DNA from 4 places in the Exiguobacterium sp. s157 genome. Region 2 is predicted to be linked to each of the others. Evidence: riboswitches for the same ligand, from Rfam matches in the RefSeq annotation. Region 2 holds a riboswitch; each other region holds the start of a gene.

Region 1 (5,558 bases), on a different contig from region 2:
GGTTCTCGATGATTGGCACGCGAACGACCGCGTCCTCGTCCCAGTAGCCGAGCGCCTTGATGATCTCTTGGCCGGTGAAGACGACTTCGCCGGTGGCAGCATGGAGCTCGGAGATGACGTTATTGTCGACCGTATGGACATGGAGCGAACACGTCGCGTCCGTCCGATTGAACACTTCAACGTGGAGCAGCGTCTCGGCGGATGGTTTTCCTGTCTGTTCGCCGATCAAGCGTCCGGCCGCATCGACGTGAACAAAGTCTTCCGGTGTTCGTTTTCGTTTATCGCGTCCGCTCGCCGTGACGAGAAATTCGAGCGGATCGTCGGAAACGCGAATCGCCAAATTCCCACTCGTTCCGGGGAACCAGTCGCGGGCGGCGAGTTCGTCTTTAATGTCGGCGAGTTCAAGCCAACGTGTCGCAAGGCTCATACGACCACCTCCTTCAAGTGATGGGTGATGTCGTCAAACGTCTCGAACGGTGCGTAACGGATGCCTGCCGCTTCGCAGAGCGTGATGAGTTGACCTCGTGCGTAGACGAAGTCGGCACGCTTCGCGACCTCGAAGTCGGTCACTGAGTCGCCGATGACGATCAAGCGGTCGGCGGGATTGACGATGCGACGAGCGAGCGTCGGCTTGCAACAGCCGCAATCGTTCGTACATTGTTCATCGCAAGCGTGTGGCCAAGCGACGGTTACCGTCTCAGCGGAGAAGTCGGCGACGTTGCAGTAGATATGCTCGGGGGCGACATGCCCGTCCAAGACCGGCTGCACGAAGAAGTCCATCCCGCCGCTGACGACGTCAAACTTCCAGCCATGGGCCCGAACTTCTTCTAAAAATGCCGGGAACCCTTGGCGGAGCGTGATGCGCTCCAACAAATAATCACGGTAGGCCGGGGCATCTGCGCTCGGCAATAGTTGAAACAGTTGACCGACACCGGAGCGAATCGAAATCCGTTGCTCGAGGACCGCATCTTTCAACTCGACCCAAGCCGGCGGGGCGAACGCCTTCATCAACGCGATAATATTGTCTTCCGCCGTGATCGTCCCGTCGAAGTCGCAGAGGATATGGACCGTCATCGTGACGCCCACGCCTTCAACGCGGTATCGAGCTCGTCCGTCTGTCCTTCGGTTTGGCCGAGAACGTGAGCGATCGCTTGTCGGAAAGCACGAGCCCCGGCGGCTGCGCCGTCCGGGTGTCCGTGAATGCCACCGCCGGCGTTGATGACGACATCCGTCCCGAAATCACGAATGATATCGGCGACGAGTCCTGGATGAATCCCGGCTGACGGGACCGGTAAAATCGGTTTCGACCAATGCGGTTCGGCGCTCTGGTCACGAATCGTGAACGCCTCGTCACGCGGTGTCGCGAGGGAGCCGTACGGAGACGGGAAGAGCGTTAAATCGGCCCCGGCGAGGCGTGGGAGTTTACCGAGTAAGAGCGAATGACTGATTGATCCGGTCAAGGCGCCGGCAAAGGCCGGATGTGCCAAGATGGGGACGCGTATGTCTGAATCGTTCGCAAGTTCGCGCAGTGCGTCGAGACCGTACGTATAGACGTTGAACAGGAGCGCTGTCGCACCTGCCTCGATGAGACGGAGCGCCTGGTCACGTAGACCGAACACGGGGCCGCTCAGCGTGATGGCGTAGAGGACACGTTTCCCGGTCGCCTCGAAGTGGGCTTGAATGACGTCCGCTCCGATCCGGGCCCGTTCGAGCGATGGGGTGAGCGGGTTGTCGTATAAAATCTCGTCGTCTTTGACGATATCGATGCCTCCGGCGAACTGATCGCGGAGTTGCTGCTCGAGAAACGCGAGGTCACGGCCGATGACACCTTTGAAGATGCTCATGACGAGCGGGCGATCATGAACACCGAGTAACTCGCGAATTCCAGTGACCCCGAACTTGGCGCCTTTGAAATGAGGGGCGAGCGTCTCGGGCAACGTCAAATCGATTAACCGAATCGAATCGTCGAGGGACAGTTTCCCGAACGTCGTCGTCAAGATGGATGAAAAGTCAGGGCTGACATTATGTAACGGGTAGCGGATTGTGAAGCGGCTCGTCGTATCCGTATGTATGGTCGACACGACCTCACCGCGATACGCCTGTAACTGCTCTTGCTCTAAGTGAGGCAGCTCCGTCCAAGTACCGACCGTCAGCTCGAGGGCGATTTTGTCGGCGACGGTCGCGACCGCGTCCGTTCGTTTGATTTCATATGTGGCAGTGATACTCATATGGTTCCTCCTTCCAGGCAAACAAAAAATGACCCCATGCCGAGGCAAGAGGTCATCATAAAAAATGAACTCTTATCTCTCAGCTTTCGCTGCAAGAATTAGCACCGTGCCATCTCTGGTCGGTTGCTGCGACATCATCGGGCTCGTCCCTCCGTCTGCTCTTGATAAGAATGTGATTTGAAGTTGTGAAATTTAATTGAATTTTTGCACAGAATCATCATGTCGTCAATTCCTTTTTTTCCAAAAAAAATATTTTGGGAAGTTGTTTCCATATATGCACAAAAAAAGACGGAGTTGCGTCGAGAAAATGACGTTGACAATCGTGACGTCGAGTCCGTAATATTCATCACATAAGTTCACCGAATCGAATAACACACTCTTATCGCGAGTTGGCAGAGGGAATTGGCCCGATGACGCCGCAGCAACCGACCACTAGGCACGGTGCTACATCCACCAGACGAATGTCTGACAGATGAGAGGAACAACCATTTTGGCTGTGCCTCTTTCTCGCGGAGAAAGGGGCTTTTTTTGTGGGCAACGTACAGGAAGGGGAAAACATCATGTCATATCAACCATTTACAGAACAGACCGTCGTCGAGCACGTCCGTCAATTAGGATACTTGCAAGAAGGAATCGCCGAGTGCGAGGAGATCGGGGACGGCAACTTGAATCTCGTGTTTCGGATTCGCCAAGGCGAACAGCGCCTGATCGTCAAACAAGCGCTCCCATACGCCAAAGTCGTCGGTGAGAGCTGGCCGCTCACGCTCGAGCGGGCATGGATTGAACAGTTGGCACTCCGTGAGTTTGCGACTGTCGCGCCTCGGTTCGTCCCGGCTGTCCTTGGCAGCGACCGGACACTCGCTTACACGATTATAGAAGATCTATCTGATTATGAGATTGTCCGCACCGGCTATTTGAACGGGGAGAGCTACCCGGAACTCGCCCGTCATGTCGGTGAATTTTTGGGCGAGACGCTGTTTGCGACGTCGGATTACGCAGCTGGACCGATCGCGAAGAAGCGGATTGAACGTGACTATTACAACCCGGAACTGTGTGACATCACCGAGAAGCTCATCTTCACCGATCCGTTCAAAGACGCGGAGTCGAACAACATCGAGACGGCGCTGCGAGCAGATGTCGAACGCCTTTGGCAAGACCAGGCGCTCAAGGTCGAGGTGACGAAATTGAAAGTCGGGTTTGTCACGAAACATGAGGCACTCCTGCATGGAGACTTACATACGGGCAGCATCTTCGCGACTCAACAAGAGACGAAAATCATCGATCCAGAGTTCGCATTTTACGGACCGTTCGGCTTCGACCTCGGCCAAATCATCGCCCATTTGACGCTGTCGACGTTCCATGACCCGCTCAAACGCTTCGAGCGTTTCACGGACGTCTTGACGGTGTGGGAGACGTTCGAGAAGACGTTTCGGGCTAATTTTGAGCGCGCCGTCGAGCCATTCAATACGGATGGTTTCGTCGACGAGTTGTTGCGGACGGTCTTCAGCGACACGATTGGCTACGCCGGTTGCGAACTCATTCGCCGTGCCGTCGGACTGGCCGGTGTCGCCGATCTCGAGACATTGCCGGAAGCGACGCGGCTCGAACGAAAACGTGACGCGCTCGCCCTCGGGACAGCGCTCATTAAAGAACGCCACAGCGTCGAATCGATTGACGACTTGGTGACACTCCTGTCGGGGGTGCGCGTATGACGGTCCAAAACATCCGTTTCCATTCACAGACAGACGAACTCATCGTATTGGACCAGACGTTGTTGCCGCATGAAGAGCGTTACGTGACAATCGAGACGCTTGAACAGGCCGAACATGCCATCGAGACGCTCCAAGTCCGCGGCGCACCGGCCATCGCTTACTTCGGGGCGTTCGTCCTCGCCAAAGAAGCGGGACGGTTAGTCGATGACCCGGACTTCACGCGTCGGCTCGACCTCGTCGGACGCCGCTTGATTGCGACCCGGCCGACAGCGGTCAATCTGCAAAACGTGATTGAATCGCTCCTTGATTTAAATGTCGGGGATGATTTTGAGGCGATTGCCGAGGAAATCAAACGCCGCGCCATCGCTTTGTACGACCGGGACGTCGATACGTACCGGGCCATCGGCGAGCATGCACTGACGGTGTTGCCGGCCGGGGGGAACGTGTTAACGATTTGCAACGCCGGTGCCATCGCGACATCGCGTTACGGTACGGCGCTCGCACCGTTTTACGTCGGAAAAGAACGAGGTGTATCCTTCAACGTCTTCGCCTGTGAGACGCGACCGCTCCTGCAAGGGGCACGCCTCACTGTCTGGGAGCTCGATCGGGCCGATATCGACGTGACGCTCATCACGGACAATATGGCGGCTTGGACGATTCAGTCGAAACGAGTCGACGCCATCATCGTCGGAGCCGACCGCATCACACGGACGGGGCACGTCGCCAATAAAATCGGCACGTTGCAACTCGCCGTCCTCGCCAAACATTACGGCATTCCGTTCTATGTCGCGGCGCCGCATTCGACGTTCGATTTGACGGCGGACGACACGATTGAGATCGAGGAGCGGAACCCGTCAGAAGTGACACATATCGGCGGTCAACCGACGGCACCCGTCGGCATCACCGTCTTCAATCCGGCGTTCGACGTCACCACGCCCGACCTCATCACCGGACTCATCACCGAGGCGGGTGTGTTCGAGCCGACAGAGACCGCCATCACATATCATGTAGGGGGAACGATTCATGTCTAAAAAACTATTGATTTTGTTATTCACATTCGTCTTGGCGCTCGTCGGTTGCACGAACGAGCAAGCGGCCCCATCGAAGCCGGCCGAGAAGACGCCGGAGACGAAACCCGTCTCGGTCTCGAACGGGACGTTGCCGAAAGAGATCGATGTCGCCCTGATCATGCAGATGTCGATCGGGACGTTCTCGTCGCAGTATATCAACGGGGTGACGGAACAAGTCGAATCGTTCGGCGGCAACGTGAAAGTGTACAACGCCGACAACGACCTATCGAAGATGGCGAGCTATGTCGACACGGCGACGACGCAAGGCGTCGATGTCATCTTGATTGACCATGGCCGCGCCGATGCATTGAAAGAACCAGTCCAACGCGCACTCGACAAAGGCATCAAAGTCGTCGCGTTCGACAACGATTTGACGAACGACGGGGTGACGGTCATCGACCAGGACGACTATTCGCTCGCCTGGCGTTCGCTCAAGGCACTCGCTGAAGATTTGGACGGCGAAGGCAAAATCGTCACGATTTGGGTCGGTGGCTTCACACCGATGGAACGACGCCACACGATTTATGATGCGTTCTTGAAACGCTACC
Region 2 (5,558 bases):
ACCGTCAATAGATAGGCGAACAAACGCGAGCCGTCACTGAATCCGTCATGGAAAGCGATGAACTGTGGCAACGTCGCATTGAACTGACTATAGCCGATGATGGCAAAAATCATCCCGATGATGACGAAGCGGAACGTCTTATCTTGTTGTAACACACGGAACGTCTCCGTCAAGCGCGGCCGGACTTTGACGCCGTCCCCTTCCTCGAACGGATACTTTCGGAACAGTGTCGAAATGACGAGTCCGTACATCACGTAAACGCCCGTCACGACGAAGAAGGCGCTCTTTGCGCCGGTGAGCGACAAAACGACCGCGAGCAATGGCCCAATCGCCGCCGCGATATTGATTAAAAAGTAGCGGACGTTATAGACGATGACGCGCTGGTCCGGCTGCGTCGTATCGCTGATGAGCGCGCGAGACGCCGGTTCGAGGAACGACCGCGACACACCCATGAGTACCGAAAATATGTAAAACCAAAATAATTCTGTCACGAGCGCGAAGCCGCTGAACGTCAAGGCGTTCAAGACGATGCCGATCAGCATCAACTGTTTGCGCCCGTACCGGTCAGACAGCGTTCCCCCGAAAAAGCTCATGAACAGACCCGATAGCGCCGAGATGGCGAACACCGTCCCGATGACACTCGCCGAGAAACCGAGCGTCGCGAGATAAATCGCAAAAAACGGCATAACAAAAAATGTCGACAGCCGGGCAAAAAATGTGCCAAACAAGACACCCAGCGTCAGCGGATGAATGTGTCGTATGTTCATCCGGATCCCCCCTTTTCCTACATATATGTAGTGTACTTCTATTGGTGAACCAAAACTACTCCAAATAAAAAAGGCCCGGGATAGCCCGGGCCTTGACGAAATTATTGTTTGACCGGTACGACCGCACCTTTGTACTCATCCAAGATCCACTGTTGTGTCTCTTCTGACGTGAGGACTTCAAGGAGTGCTTTGACGCGCTCATCATCTTCGTCGCCTTCACGTGTGACGATCAAGTTGACGTAAGGTGAATCTTCGCCTTCGAGAGCGATTGCGTCTTCGAGTGGGTTGAGGCCGGCATCAATCGCGTAGTTCGTGTTGATCAGGACCGCGTCCCCTTCACCGTTGTTGAACGCTTGCGGGAGAAGTGCCGCTTCGACGTCCGTCTTGAACTCCAAGTTTTTCGGGTTGTCGACGATGTCTGAAACCGTCGCGTCCGTTGTCTTGCCTTCCGCGAGTGTAAGCAAGCCTTCAGATTGAAGCATCGTGAGGATACGTCCGTGGTCAGCGACCGACGAGCTCATGATGATTTCCGCGCCTTCTGGAAGCTCATCGAGTGACGCGTAGTCTTTCGAGTACACACCGATCGGCTCGATGTGAACGCCGCCGGCTGAAGCGAATTTGTAGTCTTTGTTTTCAGCCATTTGCGACTCGAGGTACGGCTCGTGTTGGAAGTAGTTCGCGTCCAACTCCCCGTCTGCGAGCGTCTTGTTCGGGAGGACGTAGTCTTGGAACTTCTTGATTTCGAGCGTATAGCCCTTCTCTTCGTATTCGTCTTGGACGTGCTCTAAAATCTCAGCGTGCGGGACGTTTGATGCGCCGACGACGAGTGTCTTGTCATCGCCTGAACCTGATTCTGAATCCCCACCGCCGCAAGCCGCGAGAATCGTAAGTGCTGAAGCTGCCGTTAAACCGAGTACTGTTTTCCATGATTTCATTATAAAACCCCTCCAAATTTTCTATTTAGATTAAGCAGAACGCTTATCAATTACAGATACGAGTCGATCGCCGATGAACTGAATGACGAAGACGATGACCAAGATTAAGACGGTCGCGACGAACGTGACGTCACTTTGTGAACGCTGGAATCCTTCGAGGAACGCCAAGTTCCCGAGTCCTCCACCGCCGACGACCCCTGCCATCGCCGTGTAACCGACGATCGCGACGATCGTGACCGTGATGCCTGACACGATGGCCGGCAATGCTTCTGGGAACAACACTTTATAGACGATCTGCCATTTTGTCGCACCCATCGACTCAGCCGCCTCGATGACGCCGCGGTCGACTTCGCGAAGCGCGAGCTCGACCATCCGCGCATAGAACGGGGCCGCACCGATGATCAGTGCCGGCAGTGCTGCCGTTGACCCGAGCATCGTCCCGACGACGAGTAACGTGAACGGGATGAGCAAGATAATCAAAATGATGAACGGGATCGACCGGAAGATGTTGACGACCGCGCTGATGACCGTGTAAATCGGACGGTTCTTCATCATGAGCGGCTCGTTTGTGACATATAGGAGCATCCCGAGGGCGAGACCGATGACGAACGTCGCGGCTCCGGCGACGAGCGTCATATAGAGCGTCTCCCACGTCTGTTCTAACATGACTTGCCAATCTACATTAGGAAACATCGCTTTCTACCTCCACTTCCACTGCCTGTGATCGGATTGAGGCGATGGCCCGCTCGACTTCAGCCGGCTCTCCGATCAATTGGATGAATAATGTCCCGAGGGCACCGACTTGTGACTGCGTCACGTTTCCGCCGATGATGTTGAAGCCGATGTCATGCTGCTTCAACACTTCCGACAGAATCGGTTGTTCGGCCGTCTCGTTCAAGAATTTGAGCTTGACGATTTGACCGCTCGGATAACGAGCTTTCAAATGTTCGAACGTGAGCGACATGTCTTCGACCGCGCCGATCTGTTTGACGAACTCTTTCGTGATTGGCTGTTCCGGGTGTTGGAACACGTCGGCGACTTGCCCGGTCTCGACGACCTTTCCGGCCTCCATGACGGCGACACGGTGACAAATCTTTTGGATGACGTGCATCTCATGGGTGATGAGGACGATCGTCAACCCGAGTTTCTTGTTGATGCTGACGAGCAGTTCGAGAATCGAATCCGTCGTCTTCGGGTCGAGTGCGCTCGTCGCTTCATCGCAGAGGAGCACTTCTGGATTCGTAGCGAGCGCACGGGCTATCCCGACTCGCTGCTTTTGGCCGCCCGATAGTTGTGACGGATAGCTGTCTTCTCGTCCGGCGAGGCCGACGAGCTCGACGAGTTCTTGGACGCGGCGTTTGCGCTCGCTCGCCGGTACCCCGATGAGTTCGAGCGGGAAGCTGATATTCTCAGCGACTGTGCGCGACCATAACAAGTTGAAGTGTTGGAACACCATCGAGACGTTTTTACGTACCCCGCGTAGTTCCTTTGGTGTGAGCTTCGTCAGCTCGCTGCCGGCGACCACGATTTCACCGCTTGACGGTGCCTCGAGTCGGTTGAGCAAGCGGATGAGCGTCGACTTCCCCGCACCTGAATATCCGATTATTCCAAAAATTTCGCCGCTTTCGATTGTAAGCGACACATCATCGACCGCCTGGACCCGACCGTTTTTCGTGTCGAACCATTTGGCCACATTGCGTAATTGAATCAATCCATTTCCCTCCTGACAACAAAAAAAGTACGCACGTTTGAGCAAACGTGCGTACTTTATCGTACGGACAACGATTGCTCTCATCTTCCAAGGTTCTCACCTTGCTGGAATTAGCACCATTTCGGATTGCTCCGCGGTTGCTGGGCGTCATAGGGCCAGTCCCTCAGCCTCTCTTGATAAGAGTGGTTGCGTATTCGATTAGCCTTATCATAGCGACATATTATTTTCATGTCAAACTATTTTATGCGAAAAAATAAAAAAGGTGCCATCCGAGGATGACACAGAACGTAGCACCTTGAGTCACTGAAGGACAACCCATAGATGAACCTCTTTTGCCCGATCAGAGCATTCATCCTTATATGGGGGATTTTTACCCAACCATCACTCGGTCTTCGAACGGACCATGCAATTACGCGACCGGTGCCCCGACGCTTGATTTTTTTGGGGGACAATCGAAGGGAAGGTCCACCTGAAATCGCGTAAGCTCATGCAGCGGTTGTTCGAAAACGTCTTGATGACGGGAAAATCTCGTCCTATGTTGTGTTCAAGTAAGATGTTGTAATGAATATATCATTCGTGAACTTTCTGTGTCAACTGATTATTTAAAATTTTCAGATTATTCTAATCATCCTATCTCATTTAACGAAAGATAGGACGTGCTGGACGTTTTGAAACGCGTACAAACGATCGCGAACTTGGCCATTCTCCAGCTTCAATAGCGCCGGGACACTCATAACCTGATATGCCTCGAGCTCGTTCGGGATAAAGTTGGCATCGCGTTTTTCAATCTTCAATTCTGGGTCGACCGCCTCGACGACCGAGAGCATCCGCTCGGCCACGGCGCATGTACCGCACATTGGGGCGTATATATATAAGAATCCGTCTGTCATCATTTTGCTCACCTCTCTTCTAAGTATATGAATCCGGCCCAGTCGGTTCAAAAGTTGTGCTCAAATGGAAAATTCTGAACATTTCAACATTTCTTGTTGACGCTCAGCAGAAAGAGGCATAGTATGGTCATTAACTTTATCGCTTTTGTACATAACAGCAAACCAGTAGAAAAGGACAGGTGAATCCCCAATGACGGAAGAGAAGCTTACCGGAAAACAATTTTTAATGAACGTCTTGAACGGCCTCAGTCTTGCCATTCTCATTGCCCTCATCCCGAGCGCTTTGCTCGGTGAATTAACGAAAGCCATCTTGCCGTATTTTCCGTCCTTGCAGTTCATCTTAGATGCGACGACGATTGCGATGCGCCTCTTACCGGTCATCATCGGTGTCGCCGTCGCCATGCAGTTCGGACGCTCGGCGCTCGAGGCCGGGACGATCGGCATCGCGACCCAGGTCGGAAGTGGCGCCATCCGCATCGAGGAAGGCGCGTTCCTCATGGCCGGAATCGGTGACGTCATCACGGCCGGTGTGACGGCCGCTCTCGCGACGTTCCTCGTCATGCAGTTGTCGCCACGCTTGAAGACATACACGGTGCTCGTCTTGCCGATGACGGTCATCGTCGTCGCTGGAGGTATCGGGGCGTTCCTGCTCACATACATCTCACAAATCACGACGTACGTCGGAACGATCATCATGACGATGACGGAACTGCAGCCAATCGTGATGGGCATGTTGATCGCGATGGCGTTCTCGCTCATCATCGTCTCACCAATCTCCACGGTCGGGATTGCCACAGCGATCAGCCTGTCTGGTGTCGCTGCAGGGGCCGCCAACCTTGGCGTCGTCGCTGCCGGCTTCGGTCTCGCCATCGCTGGCTGGCAGATGAACGCGACCGGAACGTCGATCGCCCACTTCCTCGGCTCACCGAAGATTCAAATGGCGAACTTCGTCCGTCGTCCGATCATGATGTTGCCGGTACTCGCCAATGCGGCCATCCTTGGAGCGCTCGCAGGTATCCTTCGGATTGAAGGCACGCCAATCAGTGCCGGATTCGGCGTCTCGGGTCTCATCGGTCCGGTCAACGCCTTGCATTTGATGCCGGGAGGATTCGCGCTCTGGAACGTCATGCTTGTCGTCGTCTTGTTCGGGCTCATCCCAATCGCACTCGGGATTCTGTTCTATCGTTTGTTCAACCGGACGTCGCTCATCGAGCCTGATCATTACCGTCTCGACTTCGATTAATCAAAAAGACCC
Region 3 (5,558 bases), on a different contig from region 2:
AGCGACTCATCCTCGATCAGTTCGATCAGTTTCGTCGGCTTTGGCATCCCGACATGGGTCGACCCGTCTTTCGTGAAGACGGCGAGCTTGCATGGGAGGAAATAACCGCCTTCCCGGTGCGCCGTGATGACTTTTTTCGCTTCTTTTGGATTGCACACTTCGAGGATGCGGTAGTCTCCATCAATCGCTTGGCCTTTCTCTTCGAGCGTCTCACTCAAATTGAAGTCCCAAAGCACCCCGAACTCTTCCTCTTTGAGCGTCGTTTTCAGCTTCTCGACGACCGCTTCGACCGTCTGATCGGTCTTGACCGTGTAATCAAACATGTGAACCCCTCCTAAGATGTAGTCTCTCTCGTCTTGTACCCGAAGTGAGGACCGACAAATCGTCTGTTCGGTCGAAAAAAGTATATGTGATTTGAAACATATTCGATGTCCGTCACGTATGTATGAGAGAAAATAAAGAAGTCCATACTTACGTAAAGGAGAAGTGGTTGCCGTGACGGTCACCGTATTCACACATACAAGCTGCAGTTCTTCCCGTAAGACGATCGATTGGTTACGTGAGCAGAACATCCCGTTCATCGAGAAGAAATTGACCGACCAAGGGATGTCGTTCACCGAGTTCAAAGACATGCTCCGCCTCACCGAGAACGGGACGACCGACCTGTTGTCCGTTCAAAAGAGCGTGTACAAACAAGCGGCGGATCACCTTGACGAGATGTCGCTCCGTGAGCTGTACAGCTTCGTGGCGTCGCATCCCCAGATTTTGAAGAGTCCGATCGTCGTCGACGACAATCGGATTCAAATCGGGTTCAGCGAGAAAGAGATTCGTACGTTCATCCCGCGCCATGACCGCATTGCCGAATTGAAACGATTGCTCGACAACAAGTAAGAGCCCTGCCGAAGCAGAGCTCTTTTCTTATGCCTTCTTGAGTCGGGCCGCCAAGCGGTTGCCGAACGACTGAATCGATTGGACGAGTAGAATCAAGACGAAGATGGTCACGTACATGACCTCCGGCTCGAATCGAAGATGCCCGTATTGATAGGCGATATCGCCGAGTCCGCCTGCCCCGACGAGTCCTGCCATCGCGGTCGCCCCGATCAAACCGATCGTCGCAATCGTCAGACCGAGCACGATTGAAGAGCGGGCCTCCCGGATCAACACGTACCAGATGATTTTCCGGGTCGAGATGCCCATCGCTTCATACGCCTCGACGACCCCGCGGTCGACCTCGAGCAGCGCCGACTCCATGAGCCGCGCGATATACGGCGCCGTGAACACGATGAGCGGCAACAGCACGCCTTGGACGCCGATTGTTGTTCCCATGATGAAACGGGTGAACGGGAGGATGAAGAATAAGAGAATGATGAATGGGATTGAACGGACGACGTTGATGACGCTCGACAAGATGCCGTAGAAATAACGGTTGGCGAGCCGCCCGTTCGGTCGCGTCAAGACGAGGAGCGTCCCGAGCGGCAGTCCGATCAACGTCGAGATGACGAGTGCGATGCCGGTCATCGTGAGCGTCTGAATCGTCCCCGTCCAAATCAAGTCACCCCAATTTTCCCAAAACTGAAGCATAGTTCGTCACCTCCTTCACTTTCACACCGCTCGCCTCTAAGAAGCGGACGGCTTGGTCGGTCTGGCCCTCATCGCCGTCCAAATGGACGAGTAGATTACCGACGAGACCTCCTTTAAGCTTTTTGATGCCGCCCCCGATGATGTTCGGCAGCAAGCCGAACCGTTTCGTCAATTGGGCGAGCACGGCCTGTTCACTTTGATGGCCGATGAACGACAAGTTGACGAGCGTCCCGTGCGTGCTCAATTCTTCGACGACCTCTTTCGGGACATCGAGGTTCGTCTTCAAGAACTTGCGCGTCGTCGCATGCTGCGGGTCCGAGAACACGTCGAGCACGTCCCCTTCTTCGATGATCCGGCCGGCCTCGATGACCGCGACCCGGTCGCAGATGCGCTCGATGACTTCCATCTCGTGGGTGATCAAGAAAATCGTCAGCCCGAGCTCGCGATTGATGTCGAGAAGCAGGTCGAGAATCGACTCGGTCGTCTCCGGGTCGAGCGCGCTCGTCGCCTCGTCGCTGAGCAGGATGTCCGGCTCATGTGCGAGGGCGCGGGCGATGGCGACACGTTGCTTCTGTCCGCCCGAAAGTTGCTCCGGATAATGTTTCCGATGATCCGTCAATCCGACGATGTCGAGGTACTTGTCGACGCGTTCGCGGATTATCCGCTTATCGAGTCCTTCGAGACGGAGCGGGATGGCGACGTTCTCTTCGACGGTCGCCGTCTTGAGCAGGTTGTAATGTTGGAAGATCATCCCGATGCGATGACGTAGCTTCGAGAGCCCTCGTTTGTCGAGCTTCGTGACGTCCTGTCCTTCGATTTCGACCTGGCCCGACGTCGGGCGTTCGAGCAGGTTGATCATGCGGATGAGCGTGCTCTTTCCTGCCCCGCTTCGGCCGATGATGCCGAAGATCTCGCCTTTCTCGATGGTGAGCGAGACGTCGTCGAGTGCGGTGACAGCACCTTTATTTACCGTGAACGTCTTCGTGATTCCTTTAAGTGCGATCATAGGCCCTCCTTAAAACGCCGGGACGATTGAGCCGTCGAACGTCTCTTCGATGAACGTCCGGACCTCGTCCGAGTGATAATACGATTTGAGCGTCGCGACGACTTCGTCATCCTTGTTGTCGGTACGGACGACGACGTAGTTCGGATACGGGTTGTCGACCGTGTCTTCATGGAACAAGGCGTCCTCGTTGATCGACAGGCCGGCACCCATCGCGAAGTTCGTGTTGATGGCAGCGAGTGCGACTTCCGGGAGCTGGGTCGGGAGCTGCGACGCCTCGAGTTCGATGAATTCAAGGTTGAGCGGGTTCTCGGCGATGTCACGTTTTGTCGCCTTGTCTGTCAATCCTTCTTTGAGCGTGATGAGTCCCGCTGTCTCATAGAGACGGAGCGCGCGTAGCTCGTTCGCCGGGTCGTTCGGGACGGCGACCTTGTCACCTTCTTTCAAGTCCTCGATGTCGGTCAATTTCTCTGAGTAGAGACCCATCGGGAAAGCGACGGTCTTGAACACGTCGTCGATTTTATAGCCTTTATCGGACTTTTGCAGTTCTAGGAATGAGAGCGTCTGATAACTGTTCACGTCGAGGCTGCCCTCGGCGAGCGCCGTGTTCGGCGTATTATAGTCGTTGAACACTTTGATATCGAGTTCGAGGCCGTCTTCGGCCGCGAGTTCTTTCACTTTCTCGGCGATCTGTTGGTGCGGCCCGCCCGTGACGCCGATCGTGAGCGACTCCGTGCTGAGCGCCTCGCTCGCGTCCGATTGTCCGCATGCTGAGAGCGCGATGGCGGCGAGTAGTGATGTTCCTGCAAGTACTGTTTTCTGTTTGATGTTCATTTGTTTTCCTCCTCCAAAATGAAAGCCCGCTACTCATTCAGAGTGGCGGGCACGACAAGTCAAAGTCGGACACGCTCATCTCCCAGACGATTTCGTCTGTTGGAATTAGCACCATGATCATTACGATCTGGTTGCCGGGTTTCACAGGGCCAGTCCCTCCACCACTCTTGATAAGCAATCGGTCTATTAAGTTGTTATCATCTTACTTTTAATTCTTTTAATTGTAAATAGATAATTGTAAATTTTCAAAAATTATTTTCAGAAAATTTTTATCGAGCGGTTCCGGCAACTGTTGCAGCTCGGTCTCCGTCATGACGGAGTCGACGAGGACCGGGATATGCTCAAATCCGACCCCGAGCGTCTCGAGCGTCGTCGGGGCACCGAACCGTTTCAACCAAGCTTCCAAATACGGAGCATCGGCCGAGCGCCGCAAGCGCTCTTGGATGATCAGGCCGAAGCCGACCTTGTCTCCGTGCAAGAATGAGTGGGTCGACTCGAAGCGGCTGAGCGCATTATGGACCGCATGGCCCACGGCGACGCGTGTCCCGGCGTCACCAAATCCACCGACGGCGCCGCCGATGGCGAGCACGTGATCGACCGCGAAGCGGACGTCGTCACTATACGACTCAAAAGCGTGCTCGCTCAATTCAAGTTCGACGAGACGCCCGCACTGCTCGGCCAAGACGAGTCCGGTGTTGACGCCGGCGTCAGCTGAGCTGTCACCACTCAAATAACGGGCCTCGTAAAACTTCGCGACCGTGTCGATGACACCTGCCCGAAAGTATTCATATGGTGAGCGCGAGATGACCCGTGAGTCAACGATGACCCGTTCGATGACGACGCGGAACATGTCGTAGCGGTCGTAGCTCCCGTCCTCCTGATAGACGACGCTGAGCGGTGTGAACGCCGCACAGTTCGAGGCGAGCGTTGGGACGACGATGAGCGGGACGTTCCGTTGATAGGCGACGAGTTTGGCCGTATCGACGAGCTTGCCACCTCCGACGGCGATTAACACGTCGGCGTCCAACGGTTTGAGCCGTTTGACTTCCGAGTCCGTGCACTCCCCGCTGAACCTTGTTGCCGGATAGTCCGCGATGGCCGGAAAGATGGCTCGGACGACGTCATACCCTTTCTGACCGTGCAGGACGTGGGCACGGCGGCCGTCGACTAAGTCATCAAGACGGTCGAGCGCGTCATCGGCGTGGTCATATTCAAGGACGGCCTGACGAATCATGCGCGCACCTCCTCATAGGCGGCAAACAACCGCTCGATTCGTTCGACGGCCTCGTCAATCTTCGGTTCCGGTGAGACGAGGCCGAAGCGGACGTATCCGTTCCCTTCCGAACCGAAGAAATAGCCCGGGGTGACGGCGACACCGGCTTCATGCAGCAGTTTCCGCGAGAACGACTTGGCATCACCCTCAGGCACTTTCGCCCAGACGAAGAACGAGCCTTCCGGCGGTTCGACGGCCCAGCCGGCCCGGTTCAACCCGTCGATCAGGCGATCACGCCGTGCCTCGTACAGTCGTGCCAAGTCATCGCGAATGGTACGGGGCGCCTCGAGCGCAGCGACAGCCGCCGCCTGGATGGCCGAGAACACGCTGACGTGGACGTGGTCCTGATACGTGTTGATCGCCTCGATGATGTCCGCGTTCCCGACGGCGAAGGCGACGCGCCAACCGGACATGTTGAACGCTTTCGACATCGTATATACCTCGATGCCGACTTCTTTCGCCCCTTCCGCCTGCAGAAAGCTAGGCGGGACATGGCCATCGAATCCGATGCTGCCATATGCGAAATCGTGGACGACCATCAAGTCCCGCTCCCGGGCGAAACGGACGGTATCGTCAAAGAAAGCGGGTGAGGCGACGGCTCCGGTCGGATTGCTCGGGTAGTTCAAATACATGAGTCTTGCATCTTGCGTATCGAGCGTCTCATAGTCCGGCAAGAAGCCGTTCTCTTCCCGGAGGACGAGGTCACGGACGACGGCACCGGCGAGGCGTGCCCCCGAGATGTAATCAGGATAGCCGGGATTCGGTAGCAAAATTCCGTCGCCAGGTTCGAGTACGCATTGCGGCAACGTGATGAGACCAGATTTTGAGCCGATGAGAATCGCTACTTCTGTCTCGGGATCAAGTTCG
Region 4 (5,558 bases), on a different contig from region 2:
CGCGGACCGAGGAATCACTTTTCATCGTCTTGGGTATAGAAGGAGGGAAGGAGGGGTGGCGATGCAAATGCATTCCGTGGAACGTCTAGATAAGTATGTCGTCGTGATTCCGGCCTATAATCCGGATCAAGCGCTTCTCACACTTGTCCGCGAGCTGAAAGAGACAGGGTTTGTCCATGTCATCGTCGTGAACGATGGAAGTGCCGAGACGTCCCAAACTGTCTTCGATGAGGTCGGGAAGTGGGTGACGACTGTTCTCGTCCATGAACGGAATCAAGGCAAGGGTGCGGCGTTGAAGACGGGGATTCGTCACGTCGTCGAACGATTCCCCGGTACGCATGGTGTCATCACCGTCGATGCGGACGGACAACATCTGCCGGAAGATGTAAGACATGTATATGAGGCGGGTATTCAGCGGCCGCATCATCTGGTCATGGGTTGCCGTGATTTCTCGGGCGCACACATTCCGTTCCGGAGCCGATTCGGGAACCAGATGACCCGTGGTGTCATGCTCGTCGGCAGCGGACTTCGGCTGAAAGATACCCAAACCGGTCTACGGGCGGTTCCATTGCGCTATGCGGAACAGTTGCTGGATGTGCCTGGGAATCGCTATGAGTTCGAGATGAACATGTTGACGTTCACGAAACGTTGGCAAGTCCCGATTCAACAGATTCCGATTCAAACCGTGTATGTGGCCGAGAACGCTTCGTCCCATTTTCGCCCGGTCATCGACTCGATTCTGATTTATCGCATGTTTTTAGCCTATTCGTTATCCTCGGTCGCCTCATTTTTATTAGATATCGGCGCCTATGCCTTGTTCATTTTTTTATTGAATCCGTGGTTTGAGACGACCCATGTCTTGATTGCGACGGTATTGGCCCGCATCATCTCGTCCTTATTCAATTACGTGGTGAATCGAAAAGTCGTATTCGACTCGAAAGCGAGACGGGCGATGCCGAAATACTTCGGTCTCGTCGGCGTGCAGATGGCGTTGTCGGCCGGTCTCGTCTATGTATTGTTCCTGTTGTTTCGGGACGGGGAAGTGTGGATTAAAGTGCTCGTCGACAGCCTTTTGTTCGTCGTCAGTTATTACGTCCAAAAAAGATGGATCTTTAAACGGTGACAGGCCAAGACGATTGTCTTGGCCTGTCTGGCATGCTTATGGGTCAATAGGCGAGCTTCCCGAGCTTGACCGATGTATAGCGGTGCAGTTCACGCGGGTCATGAATCCCGGTCTTCTGCATCATATCGCGCATAAGCAACGCGCAGACGCGGGCATCTTCAGCCGCATCGTGATGGATGAACGGGACGTTCAAATATTCCGCCATCGTGTTCAGCTTGTGATTCGGCAGTCGAGGATACAGTTTTCGCGACAGCTTGACGGTACAGCCGTACTCGATCGTCGGAAACGTATATAAATCATATTTGGCGATCGCTTTCTTGAAAGCGCCCATATCGAATGAGGCGTTGTGCGCCATGACGAGGTCGACATCCCGCAGCGTCGGATAGAGCTGTTCAAGCACCTCGGGTAAGGCTGGGGCGTCCCAGACGTCGCTCGGCCGGATGCCGTGGACGCGGATATTGCCTGCGTCAAAGTCTTCTTCTGGATTGACGAGTAGTTGGTTCGTCTCGATGATTTCACCGTCGACGAGTAGGCTCCAGCCGACAGAGCAGATGCTGCGACTATCGCGGTTGGCCGTCTCGACGTCGATGGCAAGAATTGAATGTGACATAATCGGTCCCTTTCTCATAAAACAAGTATAAAAAAAGTCTAACATATCGTTAGACTAAAAAGCGATTATGCGGCCACGAGGTTGCGACACGCCTCGGCACAGCGGAGACACGCTTCGGAACAACGTTGGCAATGGTCATGCAAATGGCGGCCACATTCGACGGCGCACGTGTCGCACACCTGGGCGCAGAGTGCAGCAATCGGTTTGGTGAAAGCCGAATCGGTCTCGAGCGCGTTCAAGGCGAGCGCACACACTTCCGAACATTCTTTCGTCAGCCGGATACACTCGGCGACCATCAATAAATCCTCTTCTTGTAAACATTTTGAGAAACAGTGATTGCTTGCCCGCATACAGTCGATGACGGCTAAAATGGTCTCTTCGACAGAGGCACGATCCATAGTAAGTCCCCCTTAGAATAATGATGTCTTACAATCATTACCCGCTACCAGGTGACTTAAACCGGGCGGAGACGCAAAAAAGTCACCCCTCAAATGAGTGGTGACTTCCATAATGGAGCATAGCGGGCTCGAACCGCTGACCTCCACGCTGCCAGCGTGGCGCTCTCCCAGCTGAGCTAATGCCCCGTTCGAAAATTATTATATCATCCTAGTAAAACATTTGGCAATGGGTATTTTTAAATTTTTTTGAACAAAGTTTAATCGGGCGTAAACGTGGGAAAATTATGGGTAATGTTATTCTACGAAAGCAGGTGTTATCTATGGAAATGATTTTACTCGCACTCTTACCTGCCTTGATGTGGGGGAGTATCCCACTCATCGTCTCGAAAGTCGGCGGCAAGCCGATTCAACAGTTAATCGGGACGACGATTGGGGCGATGGTGATGGCGGTCATCATCGCACTCGTCTTCAATCCGGAGTTCACGACGCTCGCAATCGTGACCGGCTTCATATCTGGTGTGTTCTGGGCACTCGGGCAATATTTACAGTTCCAGTCGTTCCAAATTTTAAGTGTATCGAAAGCGATGCCGATCAGCACCGGGATGCAACTCGTCGGGACGTCGTTGTTCGGGGTCATCGTGCTCGGCGATTGGAAGACGACGACCGAGTTGTGGCTCGGCTTTTCTGCGCTCGTGTTGATTATCATCGGGGCGGCACTGACGTCATACCAACAACAAAAAGATGGCGATAGCAGCGGCGCCTTGAAGAAAGGTTTGCTCGTCCTGCTCGTGTCGAGTATCGGTTATGTGACGTATGCCGTCTTGACGAACTATTTCGAGGTCGACGGCATCACGGCCATCTTGCCGCAGTCGGTCGGGATGTTCGTCGCGGCGCTCTTGTTCAGCCTGCGTGAGAAAGATGTGAAGAAGTTCGACCCGAAGACGTTCAAAAACATTTTGGCCGGTCTCGCTTGGGGGATCGGGAACTTCGGGCTGTTCGTGTCAAGCGGTGAGGTCGGCATCGCGACGTCATTCGCCTTGTCCCAATTGAACGTCGTCGTGGCGACGCTCGGCGGGATTTATCTATTGAAAGAAGAGAAGACGACGAAAGAACGGGTCTTCGTCTTTATGGGAATCGGGCTCATCGTCGTGGCCGGATTCATGCTCGGGATTGCCAAGAGCTAAAAAGACGGGTCAGACGACCCGTCTTTTGTTTACCAGGCTTGCTCGATGAATGCGTCGCGCCCAGATTTCTTCCGGTCCTCTTTATAGTGGGCCGGATTTTTTTTATGGAAGTCTTGATGATATTCCTCGGCCGGATAGAACGTGTCGGCCGGTAGAATCTTCGTGACAATCGGCTGTTTGAAGCGTCCGCTCGCCGCGAGCGCGTCGCGACTCTGTTCTGCTTTCACGCGTTGGTCTTCCGTATGATAGAAGATGGCCGGCGCATATTGGCTGCCGCGGTCTTGGAACTGGCCGCCGTCATCGGTCGGGTCGGTCTGAATCCAATATAGTTCGAGCAGTCGTTCATAAGCGAACAGCGTCGGGTCGAACGTGATCTCGACGACCTCATAGTGTCCCGTCGTCCCTGTCTTCACTTGTTCATACGTCGGGTCATTGACGTGACCTCCCGTATAACCGGATACGATTGACTCGATGCCAGGTTGTTCCTCGAACGGCGTCACCATGCACCAAAAACAGCCGCCTGCGAATGTTGCTTTTTCCATTAATAAGTCCCCCTCATGTTCATTTCCAAAAAAAAGCGCCCATGTCATCGACATGAGCGCTCTGTCATATCGGCCAAGGCAAACTGCCTTGCTGGAAGTAGCACCTTGCCGAAGCAGGTTGCTGTGAAGTCATAGAGCCAGGTCTCTCGTTCACTCGAGATATCGATATGTAGTTGGTGAGAGCATCATACCATCAGATTTGAAGCGGCGTCAACGGTTTGGTTTGCGTCGAAGTTGGACCAAGGTGGCGCCGAGAATCAAGATGACGAGGACGATGGAGAGCGGTAGCGTATACGGAGCGTCCCCGGCATATAGCTGTAAGAAGAACAAGGCAAAGACGGACAATAAGACGAGAACGTACGAACGGTTCATAGTAACCTCCCTTTTCTTTCAGTGTACCAAGTTACATATTCGTTGGCGAACGAAAACAGGAAATCATGTGGCGATAGCGAATACCATCGAGTGACCAAAGGAGGAATCTATATGACTGAACCAAACACATGTTTCGAACTCGATATCGAGACCGCCCATCGCGGATATAAAGAAGGAACGTTCACGGCGCGTGACGTGACGGCCTATTATTTGACTCGAATCGCCCAGTTGAACGATAAGCTGAGAGCGGTCATTCAAGTGAACCCGGACGCCTTGTTCGAGGCCGAGGCGGCCGACCGGGCGTTTCGACGAGGTGACCGCTTGCCGTTGCTCGGCATCCCGGTGTTGATTAAAGACAATGTCGAGACGGCCGGATTGATGAAGACGACGGCCGGGGCCGTCGCCCTCGCGCATCACTTCGCCGGCCGGGACGCCCATCTCGTCCAAAGCCTGCGCGCGAGCGGGGCCATCATCCTCGGGAAAGCGAACTTGTCCGAATGGGCCAACTTTTTGACCGAGGGCATGCCAAACGGCTGGAGTGGGGTCGGTGGCCAGACGCTCAATCCATATGGGGACAAGCTCGATGTCGGAGGGTCGAGTTCAGGTTCGGCGTCAGCGGTCGCGGCCAACTTGACGTTGCTCGCCGTCGGCAGCGAGACGAGCGGCTCGATTATCCACCCGAGCGTCCATAACGGAATCGTTGGTATCAAACCGACCGTCGGGTTGATTAGCCGCAGCGGCATCATCCCGATCTCCCGGTCGCAAGACACGGCCGGCCCGATGGCACGGACACTCCGGGATGCGGTGCTCGCCCTTGAGGCGATGGTCGGGGAAGATCCCGCTGACCCAGCGACGGCGCATCTTCCGGCCGGTCCGCCTTACCGGACTTGTCTCGATGAGCGGCAAGCAGTCGGGATGCGTGTCGGCGTCGTCAAGACCGATTTGTCGGAAGAAGAGCAGGTGCTCTACGACGAAGCAATCGCATTGCTGAAACAGAGCGGCATCGAGGTCGTCACCGTCGAACTGCCGTCGAAAGCAGGGCTCGACCAAGGGGATATCCTGTATCATGAGTTCAAGCTCGGAATCGAGGCGTATCTCGCCTCGACGAAGCTCCCGTATGAGACGTTGTCGGATTTGATTAACTGGAACAACAGTCATCCGGAGACGATTCCGCACGGACAGAAGACGTTCGAGAAAGCGAACGAACAATCGGGTCGCTTGATTGAGGACGCCTATTTGATGCGCCGCCTCGACGACGTCTATCACGCCAAGACGGACGGCATCGACCGATTGTTGGCCGAGCAGGAACTTCATGCGCTCGTCTTGCCG

What was found. A riboswitch is a leader RNA that binds a small molecule or an ion and turns the genes downstream of it on or off. The one in region 2 is predicted to bind S-adenosylmethionine.
Region 1: it holds a riboswitch for S-adenosylmethionine, as region 2 does, so the genes downstream of both, mtnK (S-methyl-5-thioribose kinase) here and KNP67_RS12660 (methionine ABC transporter ATP-binding protein) in region 2, are expected to answer to the same signal.
Region 3: it holds a riboswitch for S-adenosylmethionine, as region 2 does, so the genes downstream of both, KNP67_RS11070 (MetQ/NlpA family ABC transporter substrate-binding protein) here and KNP67_RS12660 (methionine ABC transporter ATP-binding protein) in region 2, are expected to answer to the same signal.
Region 4: it holds a riboswitch for S-adenosylmethionine, as region 2 does, so the genes downstream of both, msrA (peptide-methionine (S)-S-oxide reductase MsrA) here and KNP67_RS12660 (methionine ABC transporter ATP-binding protein) in region 2, are expected to answer to the same signal.

What each region holds. Positions count from the first base shown of each region.
Region 1 is NZ_JACSLQ010000002.1:153,336-158,893, forward strand. Features, by position in the region: gene KNP67_RS04615 (methylthioribulose 1-phosphate dehydratase) at 1-427, opposite strand, end outside; gene KNP67_RS04620 (2-hydroxy-3-keto-5-methylthiopentenyl-1-phosphate phosphatase) at 424-1,074, opposite strand; gene KNP67_RS04625 (2,3-diketo-5-methylthiopentyl-1-phosphate enolase) at 1,071-2,228, opposite strand; SAM riboswitch class I at 2,298-2,399, opposite strand; SAM riboswitch class I at 2,605-2,707, shown strand; gene mtnK (S-methyl-5-thioribose kinase) at 2,789-3,940, shown strand; gene mtnA (S-methyl-5-thioribose-1-phosphate isomerase) at 3,937-4,971, shown strand; gene KNP67_RS04640 (sugar ABC transporter substrate-binding protein) at 4,964-5,558, shown strand, end outside.
Region 2 is NZ_JACSLQ010000007.1:37,351-42,908, forward strand. Features, by position in the region: gene KNP67_RS12645 (MDR family MFS transporter) at 1-767, opposite strand, end outside; gene KNP67_RS12650 (MetQ/NlpA family ABC transporter substrate-binding protein) at 869-1,702, opposite strand; gene KNP67_RS12655 (methionine ABC transporter permease) at 1,733-2,395, opposite strand; gene KNP67_RS12660 (methionine ABC transporter ATP-binding protein) at 2,385-3,413, opposite strand; SAM riboswitch class I at 3,491-3,596, opposite strand; gene KNP67_RS12665 (thioredoxin family protein) at 4,049-4,306, opposite strand; gene KNP67_RS12670 (PTS sugar transporter subunit IIC) at 4,494-5,546, shown strand.
Region 3 is NZ_JACSLQ010000005.1:171,515-177,072, reverse strand. Features, by position in the region: gene KNP67_RS11090 (DUF302 domain-containing protein) at 1-323, opposite strand, end outside; gene KNP67_RS11085 (Spx/MgsR family RNA polymerase-binding regulatory protein) at 496-891, shown strand; gene KNP67_RS11080 (methionine ABC transporter permease) at 919-1,581, opposite strand; gene KNP67_RS11075 (methionine ABC transporter ATP-binding protein) at 1,553-2,587, opposite strand; gene KNP67_RS11070 (MetQ/NlpA family ABC transporter substrate-binding protein) at 2,597-3,418, opposite strand; SAM riboswitch class I at 3,491-3,595, opposite strand; gene KNP67_RS11065 (iron-containing alcohol dehydrogenase family protein) at 3,636-4,652, opposite strand; gene KNP67_RS11060 (aminotransferase class I/II-fold pyridoxal phosphate-dependent enzyme) at 4,649-5,558, opposite strand, start outside.
Region 4 is NZ_JACSLQ010000005.1:120,247-125,804, forward strand. Features, by position in the region: gene KNP67_RS10780 (bifunctional glycosyltransferase family 2/GtrA family protein) at 62-1,123, shown strand; gene KNP67_RS10785 (3'-5' exonuclease) at 1,167-1,733, opposite strand; gene KNP67_RS10790 (four-helix bundle copper-binding protein) at 1,799-2,131, opposite strand; tRNA gene KNP67_RS10795 (tRNA-Ala) at 2,245-2,317, opposite strand; gene KNP67_RS10800 (GRP family sugar transporter) at 2,452-3,315, shown strand; gene msrA (peptide-methionine (S)-S-oxide reductase MsrA) at 3,345-3,857, opposite strand; SAM riboswitch class I at 3,922-4,023, opposite strand; gene KNP67_RS10810 (hypothetical protein) at 4,068-4,229, opposite strand; gene KNP67_RS10815 (amidase family protein) at 4,341-5,558, shown strand, end outside.